3 linked regions of the Flectobacillus major DSM 103 genome follow. The protein of the gene in region 2 interacts with the protein of the main gene of each other region in a pairwise test. Links are inferred from orthologs where the notes say so. Each region holds a gene or a part of one and is shown on either strand. Other genes may lie near its edges. The genes, in order: ftsZ, ftsA and FLEMA_RS0134920.

Evidence for each region.
Region 1: the proteins of ftsA (region 2) and ftsZ interact in binary tests that used the Escherichia coli proteins (3 or more experiments, as listed by UniProt). The link is inferred for Flectobacillus major DSM 103 from one-to-one orthologs.
Region 3: the proteins of ftsA (region 2) and FLEMA_RS0134920 interact in binary tests that used the Escherichia coli proteins (3 or more experiments, as listed by UniProt). The link is inferred for Flectobacillus major DSM 103 from one-to-one orthologs.

Annotation. Positions count from the first base shown.
Region 1 is NZ_KE386491.1:4,233,076-4,236,090, forward strand. What follows is about bases 18-2,866. They hold ftsZ (cell division protein FtsZ), read left to right. Parts: upstream 18-681; coding sequence 682-2,052; downstream 2,053-2,866. Other genes in these bases: FLEMA_RS72690 (M20/M25/M40 family metallo-hydrolase), read left to right, coding at 18-516; recQ (DNA helicase RecQ), read left to right, coding at 2,419-2,866. Outside these bases: more of FLEMA_RS72690, read left to right, coding at 1-17; more of recQ, read left to right, coding at 2,867-3,015. UniProt on the Escherichia coli protein: Essential cell division protein that forms a contractile ring structure (Z ring) at the future cell division site. The regulation of the ring assembly controls the timing and the location of cell division.
Region 2 is NZ_KE386491.1:4,388,065-4,391,054, reverse strand. The notes cover bases 141-2,964. They hold ftsA (cell division protein FtsA), read right to left. Parts: upstream 2,332-2,964; coding sequence 949-2,331; downstream 141-948. Other genes in these bases: FLEMA_RS73155 (cell division protein FtsQ/DivIB), read right to left, coding at 2,457-2,964; FLEMA_RS0148220 (high affinity choline transporter 1), read left to right, coding at 141-868. Outside these bases: more of FLEMA_RS0148220, read left to right, coding at 1-140; more of FLEMA_RS73155, read right to left, coding at 2,965-2,990. UniProt on the Escherichia coli protein: Essential cell division protein that assists in the assembly of the Z ring. May serve as the principal membrane anchor for the Z ring.
Region 3 is NZ_KE386491.1:3,648,113-3,651,254, forward strand. What follows is about bases 58-3,033. They hold FLEMA_RS0134920 (rod shape-determining protein), read right to left. Parts: upstream 2,071-3,033; coding sequence 1,045-2,070; downstream 58-1,044. Other genes in these bases: mreC (rod shape-determining protein MreC), read right to left, coding at 66-917; FLEMA_RS71285 (acyl-CoA dehydrogenase), read left to right, coding at 2,826-3,033. Also shown: more of FLEMA_RS71285, read left to right, coding at 3,034-3,142. UniProt on the Escherichia coli protein: Forms membrane-associated dynamic filaments that are essential for cell shape determination. Acts by regulating cell wall synthesis and cell elongation, and thus cell shape.

The sequences.
Region 1 (3,015 bases), 150 kb from region 2 along the record:
GGCCTGTTAGGCTCAAAGGCTATGATTGAGAAAGCCAACAAAAGCAATACCCTCGATAAAATCGCCTTCATGTTTAACCTTGATATGGCTAACAATGCCAATGGCTTCAACACATCTGGTCGTGGAGAAATGGTAGACTTGTTTACTAAAATAGGAGCGGTGATTCAAAAGGTAGACCCAGCTTACAAAAACACAGTTATTAATCAAGCGGGCCTACACTCCGACCACCAAAGCTTTATGCTAGAAGGTATTCCGACGGCTTCGCCTATTGGTAGTATTGCTCCTGATGCCGTAGGGTGTTATCATGCCAACTGTGATAGCTTTGATTTAATCAAGAAAGATGAAATGCTAAATACTGTGCGTTATACCGCTATGATGCTGTATGCCATAGCCAATACCGAGGCAATTCCTGCAAAAAAACTAGACTATTATGCAACTCGTGACTTTTTTATTAAGCAAAACTTGAGAAAAGAATTAGAGCTAGGACGTGAGTGGAAATGGGGAACAGTTGAATAATAGATTTTTTTTATTAAATTTATCTCAAACAATGCCACTGATAAGGTTACGAAGAACTTAATTTTATTCGTAAATTTGAAAATTAATGAAGTAGAATCCCATAAAGTCCTACAATTAGCATAACTCCTTACTTAAAACAGTATAATCCTTAACCTTTATAAAAGTATGGCATTTTTTGATCATAATATCGAACTCAAGGATGATAAGCCTTCAAACATTATCAAAGTCATAGGTGTAGGCGGTGGCGGTAGTAATGCCGTTCGCCATATGTATGACATGAAAATTCAGGATGTTGATTTTATCGTTTGTAACACCGACTTACAAGCCTTGAACGACAATTCTGTTCCTACCAAATTACAATTAGGAGCAATATTGACAGAAGGTTTGGGTGCGGGAACAGAGCCAGAACAGGGTAAATTAGCTGCCGAAGAAAGTGCTGCCCAAATTACGGCCTTGCTAGAAGGAAATACCAAAATGGTATTTATTACAGCAGGTATGGGAGGGGGTACTGGAACGGGGGCTGCTCCTGTAATAGCAAAAATTGCAAAGAGTTTAGATATTTTAACGGTTGCCATTGTTACAGCCCCTTATTCTTGGGAAGGAACAGAAAAAATTGATGCCGCTATGCGGGGTATCGAGGAGCTACAGCGTACTTGCGACACAGTGTTGGTAGTCTTGAACGATAAATTGCTAGAAATCTATGAAGATTTGAATATACTCGAAGCTTTTGAACATGCCGACGATGTATTGGCCAATGCCGCAAAATCGGTTGCAGAAGTAATCACAAAGTCTGGTAAAATCAATGCAGACTTTAAAGATGTGAAAAAAGTACTCAGCAATGCAGGACAAGCTGTCATGAGTACTGCTTCATCTAAAGGACAAAATAGAGCGGCAGAAGTAATTAAAAGTGCCTTGGATTCGCCTTTGCTCAACAACAAAGATATTAAAGGTGCCAAACGTATTCTTGTTACTGTGGCTACAAGTAAAGCCAAAGTAATGGGGGTAAAAGAGCAACAAATTATCACTGATTATATCATGAAAGAAATTGGTGATGCCCCTGCTGGTTTTAAATTGGGCTTTATTATCGACGATGATTTGGGCGAAGAAATGCGAGTGACGGTTATTGCAGCAGGATTTGACCTACCCGAAGATGCACCACTCCCGATTAATTTGAATAATATCAAAGAAGAGGAAAAGAAAACGGTGGTAAAAGCAAAAACTGAAAAAAAGGAAGGTGAAAAAGTAATAACTCCAACACATGTTGTATCAAAACAACCTGTAGTTGTGTACGAAGAAGAAGAGGAGGAAGAAGAACTTGTTGTAGAGGATAAACCTGAAGCAAAACCTATTATGCAATTCAATTTCAAACATGAGGACGATTCGCTGCGTATTCGCAAAATGATAGATGCTTTTTGCCAAAAAACGCCAGCTGAGGCAGATTTAGAAACACCTGCTTACTTGAGATACAAAGTCCAATTGTTGGATATTAGCCAAGTACCAGAAGTTGAGCTGTTTGACCAACCTTTGTACGGATAAATACCGTTGTAGTGAAAATACATACCCTTGTTTAATGTATTTCCATTTTGTTTATCTGCCAAAATCAGTTTGGGTTTTAACTTCAACAGTTATATGATGAAGCTATTAAAATATGGCATTGCAACGGCAAACCGTTCGTAATTCAACCTTCTTATTACAGGTGGTAAAATTCGCTTCTTAGAGTCGAATTTTACCACTTTTTCATTTTCTAATACGCTTATAATTTACTTTGTCAAAAGTGCTAAAATCAAGTGTATCTAAAAAAGCATTTGAAAAATCTGTAATTTTACCAAAGAAAAGACGCTATTCTGCACTTTCGGAGCTACTTTTTGGTAATCATTCACCTTCTAACGTTTGCTGCAAACAATGCCACTAACAAAAGAACAGGTACTTAAACAGTATTTTGGATATGATAAATTTAGACCTTTACAGGCCGATATTATAGATTGGGTGCTGTATGGGCAAGATTGCATGGTGCTAATGCCCACAGGTGGGGGCAAATCGCTATGTTTCCAGATTCCGGCATTGATGATGCAGGGACTCACCATTGTGATTTCGCCTTTAATTGCCCTCATGCACGACCAAGTACAGGCTTTACAAGCCAATGGTGTACCTGCCGCATATATCAACTCGTCACTTGGTAGTTCTGAAAAATCGGCTATCGAACGACAATGCCGTTCGGGCGAGCTGAAGCTCCTGTATATTTCGCCCGAAAAATTATTTGCTAATGGCTATTTAGAATGGATTAAGTCGCTCAATATTAGTATGATAGCCGTAGATGAGTCGCACTGTGTATCGGTGTGGGGGCATGACTTTCGGCCTGAGTACACACAACTTCATGTCTTGAAAACTGCTTTTCCAAGAGTACCTGTTATAGCACTAACAGCTACCGCCGACCGTGTTACTAGAAAAGACATTCTGATGCAGTTGGGTATTCCTGATGCCCGTATTTTTATAAGTTCT
Region 2 (2,990 bases):
TACCGACTTTTTTCATAATATATTACTGATTATTGGGCTTGTTATTTTGGTGGTTATTCTTGTCAATAAAACAGGAGGGCTTCAGCCTGTTTTGGCACAAACACCTACAGGCTTTTTCAGACCTATTCCACACGAATTTACATGGCTCAGTTCGGCCGAGTACTTTACCGCATGGATTACTGTTGGACTGGGGTCTATTCCACAACAAGATATTTTTCAACGAGTAATGGCATCAAAAGACGAAGACACTGCTGTAAAATCATCGATTACGGCAGGGGTATTATATATTAGCGTCGCCTTTCTTCCATTATTAATTGCACTGATAGCCAAGTATCTACATCCAGAATTAATGGCTAAAGATCAACGCATGATTATTCCAAACATGGTGATTGAGCATACCAGTACCTTTATGCAAATTTTATTTTTTGGAGCTTTAATTTCAGCCGTTCTCAGTACTACCAGTGGTGCAATACTCGCCCCTGCATCGGTTATTGGCGAAAACCTTGTCAAGCCCCATTTTCCTCGTATTACCGACCAGCAGCTATTACTTACTATACGAGTATCGGTAGTACTAGTAACCTTCTCAAGTATCTGGATGGCCACTGCACGACAAAATATTTTCGAGCTAGTGGGCGAATCATCGGCCTTTAGTTTGGTTTCACTATTTGTACCTTTAACAGTAGGTTTGTACTGGAAAAAAGCAAATGCCTTGGGTTGTATCGCCTCTATGACATTGGGGTTTGGTACATGGTTTGTCTGCAATTTTGTTTACGAAACCATTATTCCAGCTTCGCTGGTAGGTTTATTGGTAAGTTTTATTGCTATTTTTGTCGGTTCGTACATTCCTATCTATACCAAAAAAATATAGATATACGCTGACTTTTTTATAAAGAAGATTTTTATAGTTTAAAATATCTTCGTAAGGATTGTCTTTGGGTAAAATAATAATTAGTACTTATCAGAATCGCCGAGGTCGTCGCCAAGTAATTTGGTTCCTATTTTTTTCAATCCGTTCAAAATACCCCAACCGCCATTTTTCTTTTCTTTTTCCCTATCATCTTTTTCAACCTCTTTTTTTGTAGGTCGTCCATTAGTAGAAGGTTGTATTGGGCTGATTGTAGATACCTTAGGAGCAGACTTGCGAAGCTCTTTATAGCTATCTTCACGGTCATCTACAGAGCGAATACCATTCCAAACCAATCCTACTGCGGTAGCATAAACAGGATTTTTGATTTCTTCGGTAAGGCTTTTTCCGAGGTTTTCGTTTGGATATCCAATTCTTACATCACGACCTGTTACACGTTCAAACAGCTCACAAATGTTAGGCATTTGGACACTTCCACCTGTAAGTACAATACCACAAGATAAACGATTGCCATAGCCCGAACGGCTAATTTCGGCGACAACCAATGCAGCTATTTCTTTCAAGCGCTCTTCGATAATAATCGACAAGTTTTTGACTGATACAACTTTCGGTTTACGGCCATTGATACCAGGAATAGAAATAGTTTCCTCAAATGGTACTTGAGAAGCAAGAGCATTACCAAACTTAACTTTTAGGACTTCGGCGTGTTCGTTTGACACATTACAACCTTGCTCAATATCGGCCGAAATAATATCGCCAGCAAAAGGAAGTACCGAAATATAGCGAACAATATTTTTGTAAAAAATAACAATTTCGGTTGTTCCACTACCAATGTCGACAAGGGCAACGCCACTCTTTTTTTCTTGGTTTGATAAAACTGCCAATGAAGCAGCCAAAGGCGAGAATACTAATCCGCCTTCAATCTCCATTTTATCTTTGGCACGTTCGATACAACGCTTGGTTTTGTCCAATGCCAAAGTAGGTGATGTTATCATAAGAAAATCACCTTGCAGTTTTAGGCCGCTAATACCAACAGGTTCTTGAATACCAGTGCTTGAATCTACCACGTATTCTTGAGGAAGCGTATGTACAATAGAATTTCCTTGAGAAATAAAAGTACGTTCGGCATCACTCGCAACTTGGTCAACATCAGTTACAGTAACCTCCTCGCCCGAGGTGTTACGAGTAATCATTGCCTTGTGTTTAGTACCAATAATATTGGGCCCTGCAACACTTGCTATTACGCCACGAATATCTATATTGGCCTGTACTTCTACCTGTTCAATAGCATTTCTGACAGCCTCAATAGTTTTATTCACATTCAAGACAACCCCCTTAGAAACCTGCCCCGTGGTATCGGCTTTACCCAAACCAAGTATCTCCAACTTTCCCAAGTTGTCGAGCCTACCAGCTACAACGCTTACCTGCTTGCTGCCTATGTCCAATCCAACAATAATCTCACTCATGGGATTTAGAAGTTTTAGTGGCTTTTCAGATTAGAATTAAAATATGTAATAATACTATATCACTAAACTCATTTGTATGATTTTTAGTTCTAAGTACAGCACATGGTGGTCTCCCCTGAAAAACCCTATTCACAAACAATCTGATTCCTGTATTTTACACTAATTTTTTTATACGTTTCCCAGCCTTTTACTGGAAGAATCTCTTGATATAATATTTTTATTTTCTTAAATTTCACTTCAAGGTCTATTGCCAAACCAAACTCTATCAGATGGCTACCTATTTCGGGTAATAATGTAATTCCACCATCTTTTTCAATAATAATTTGGGCAATTTGAGCACGCCAAAAATCGTCGGCTCGAATAAACTTCACCAAGTCTATAATCGATTTACTTTTACTATCTTGCAGAGATGTCTTGTTGTCGAGATAGCCCCCCGAAAGCAACAAAACCCTAGCGGTATAATGTGGTGAAACACCAATAAACGTTCCATCTTCTGCTACATAATTATCATTTTGTAGGTGATTGGACGTTTTGGCATTGATAACTCTGGCAATAGGCGTATGTTCTTGAACTGATATTGTCATATCTCCACTTAAATCACGATGTACTTGACATGACTTAACAAGCGGATTTTTAAGTACTTTTTGTTCTATTTTCTT
Region 3 (3,142 bases), 740 kb from region 2 along the record:
TGATTTTCAGTTAAGATACAGCCTATGAATACCTTCAAAAGTGGGTATTACACCGAGTATCAGACTTATTTTTTCTTGGTTGTAGGGGCCATAGGAACGTCCTCTAATTGTTTCAACTCCTTTTCAAGCTTATTCTTAATCACGTATACATACGACAACGAGTTGAAATTGGTTGCAACCTTCACCTGAATATCATGAAAAGTCATATCTTTTTTTACACCAACATTGGCCACATATCCAATCGTAATATCGGGTGGAAATACATAGTTATAATCAGACGTAACAATTGTGTCTTTTACCTGAACCGACTTGTAACGCGACACATCGGTCATTTCTACAAAATCAGGGTTCTTGCCGTCCCATTTTACCGAGCCTATTTCATTATTTCTTCGTACTTTGGCCGACATCGTGTACTCCGAGTGCAAAACCGATATTACCCTAGAAAGGTGTTCGCTACACGATTTGATTTTGCCAACAACCCCTGTCGATGAAATCACCCCCATACCCGGAGCCAGGCCATCGGCTGTACCTTTATCAATAGTAATATAGTTATTGAACTGGTTGGTACTCAAATCCAATACTTTGGCCACAATAGGATGAAAACGAGATGCCACAGCCGAATCAGCTTTGTAGTTGATCTTGGGCTGCACCAACTGTTGTGCTTGCATTCTTAAAACCGCTTCTCTCAATCGGGTATTTTCATTGGCCAAATCTCTATTGACATCCTGTAGGTTGGAATATGCCTTTATGGCATTTGAAGTTTTGAGAGCCTGTGCTGCATAATAATTAGTTGTATTAAAAAATACAGCATTAGGATAGTTATTATAAGAATAAAAAAACCACAAACTCAGTACTTCCAATAATACGAACACAATGAAAGCTCGTTGCTTTGAAATGAACTGGAATAGTCTATACATTTTGTACGAGTTGGATGTAAGTTCAAAACTTTGTGAAAACGAGAATGACAATGTTTTCTCAAAAAAAAAGTGAATGAAAGAATGACTTAATGCAAGCTCTCATTCACTTTAATCCGATTCAGTATTTCTATGAAATAAGAATTGGTTTATAATGATCAAGATGCTTCAAGACCTCGCCTGTGCCTCTTACTACAGCTCTTAACGGGTCGTCGGCAATATGGATAGGAAGTTTTGTCTTATTGGCAATACGTTTATCCAAGCCATGTAACAACGCTCCTCCACCTGTCAAGTGAATACCATTATGATAAATATCGGCCGAAAGTTCTGGTGGCGACACTTCCAAGGCTTTCATTACAGCTTCTTCTATTTTAGAAATAGATTTATCCAATGAATAAGCGATTTCAGAATATGTCACTTTTATTTCTTTCGGTATACCCGTCATCAAGTCACGGCCACGAATTTCGTAATCTGCTGGTGGGTTGTCTAATTCTGGCAAAGCCGACCCAACCTCAATTTTGATTAATTCGGCCGAACGCTCACCAATCAACAAATTATGTTCACGACGCATATAATCTACAATATCACGCGTGAATACATCGCCCGCAATACGTACCGAAGCCTCACAAACAATACCCGACAAAGCAATTACTGCAATTTCGGTAGTACCACCACCAATATCTACAATCATTGAGCCATTGGGCTGTTCAATGTCGATACCAATACCAATAGCCGCAGCAATTGGCTCGTGTACCATGTATACCTCTTTGGCACCTGCGTGTTCGCATGAATCTTTTACGGCACGTTTCTCAACCTCTGTAATACCCGATGGAATACATACCACCATACGATGCGAAGGTGTGAAAAAACGACTGCCAGTATCAATCATTTTAATCATACCACGAATCATCAATTCGGCAGCCGTAAAGTCGGCAATAACACCATCTTTTAAAGGACGAATTGTTTTTATATTTTCATTGGTTTTTTCGTGCATCTGCATCGCTTTATTGCCAATCGCCAATACTTTATTGGTAACTTTATCTAAAGCAATAATAGATGGTTCATCTACCACAATTTTATCTTTATGAATGATAAGGGTATTTGCTGTACCCAAATCAATAGCAATGTCGGAAGTCAGGAAACTAAATAATCCCATTTGATTAGTTCTTATTGGCTTGTTTTTTTTAAATCTAAATTTTGTACTAAACAACAAATGTTATTAGCTGGTCACATTCTATGTACTCCCAAACTGAGTACATTTCTTTAATCAAACTAGTGGTTTAAATCGGTATATTACCATAAATTAAAAGGTCAGTAATTGTACAAAATAAAAACAAATGAGCTATCCATTCAACTGATTATCAAACGCTTAATTACTCACTTAATCACTAATTTATTCAATTACTTAATAGGCTCATTGTCAGAACAAAATCTATCTATAAGTGTATCAAGGGCTTAGTGGGTGTGCTCTATTGTGTGTGTCAATGAATACATAAAACGAAAAATCTTCAGAAATATCGTATATGCACCTCTAAATACTATTGATAAACTATCTCTAACATAAGCATTTTCTGCAAGTTATCGAAAACTTTACACTATCCCAAACGCTAGTCTATTACGATATTCTTGTAAAAGTGCAAAATTAGATAGAAAGTTGGAGATTTTACCCTTATCGCTCGAAAATTTATGACTTAAATATTTTTCCCAAAAAAATAGTATGCAAGCATACTATTTTATATATTTGAAATGTTATAATTAAGCTTTTGTAATTTATATACGACATAGCTTTGGTAACGGCTATTGTTCAGATAATCAAGTAACAACAAGATTCACAGCAACAAAAGTTAGTAAGTATCAACGTCGATTAAATTAGTAATTATTACATATCATCAATTAGACTTATAATAGACTATGACTACGACATTTGAAGGATTAAGCTTTCAGCTTTCAGAAGAGCATTTGGCTGTTCAACAAGCCACCCGTGATTTTGCCCAGACAGAATTGTGGGCAGGAGTTATAGAGCGTGATGAAAAAGAGTTTTTCCCCGACGAACTTGTACAAAAAATGGCCAATATGGGACTCATGGGTATGATGGTTTCGCCCCAATATGGTGGGGGTGGTATGGACACCGTTTCGTATGTTCTTGCCATGGAAGAACTCTCAAAAGTAGATGCTTCGGCTTCGGTGATGGTTTCGGTCAACAACTCATTGGTTTGTTATGGGCTAGA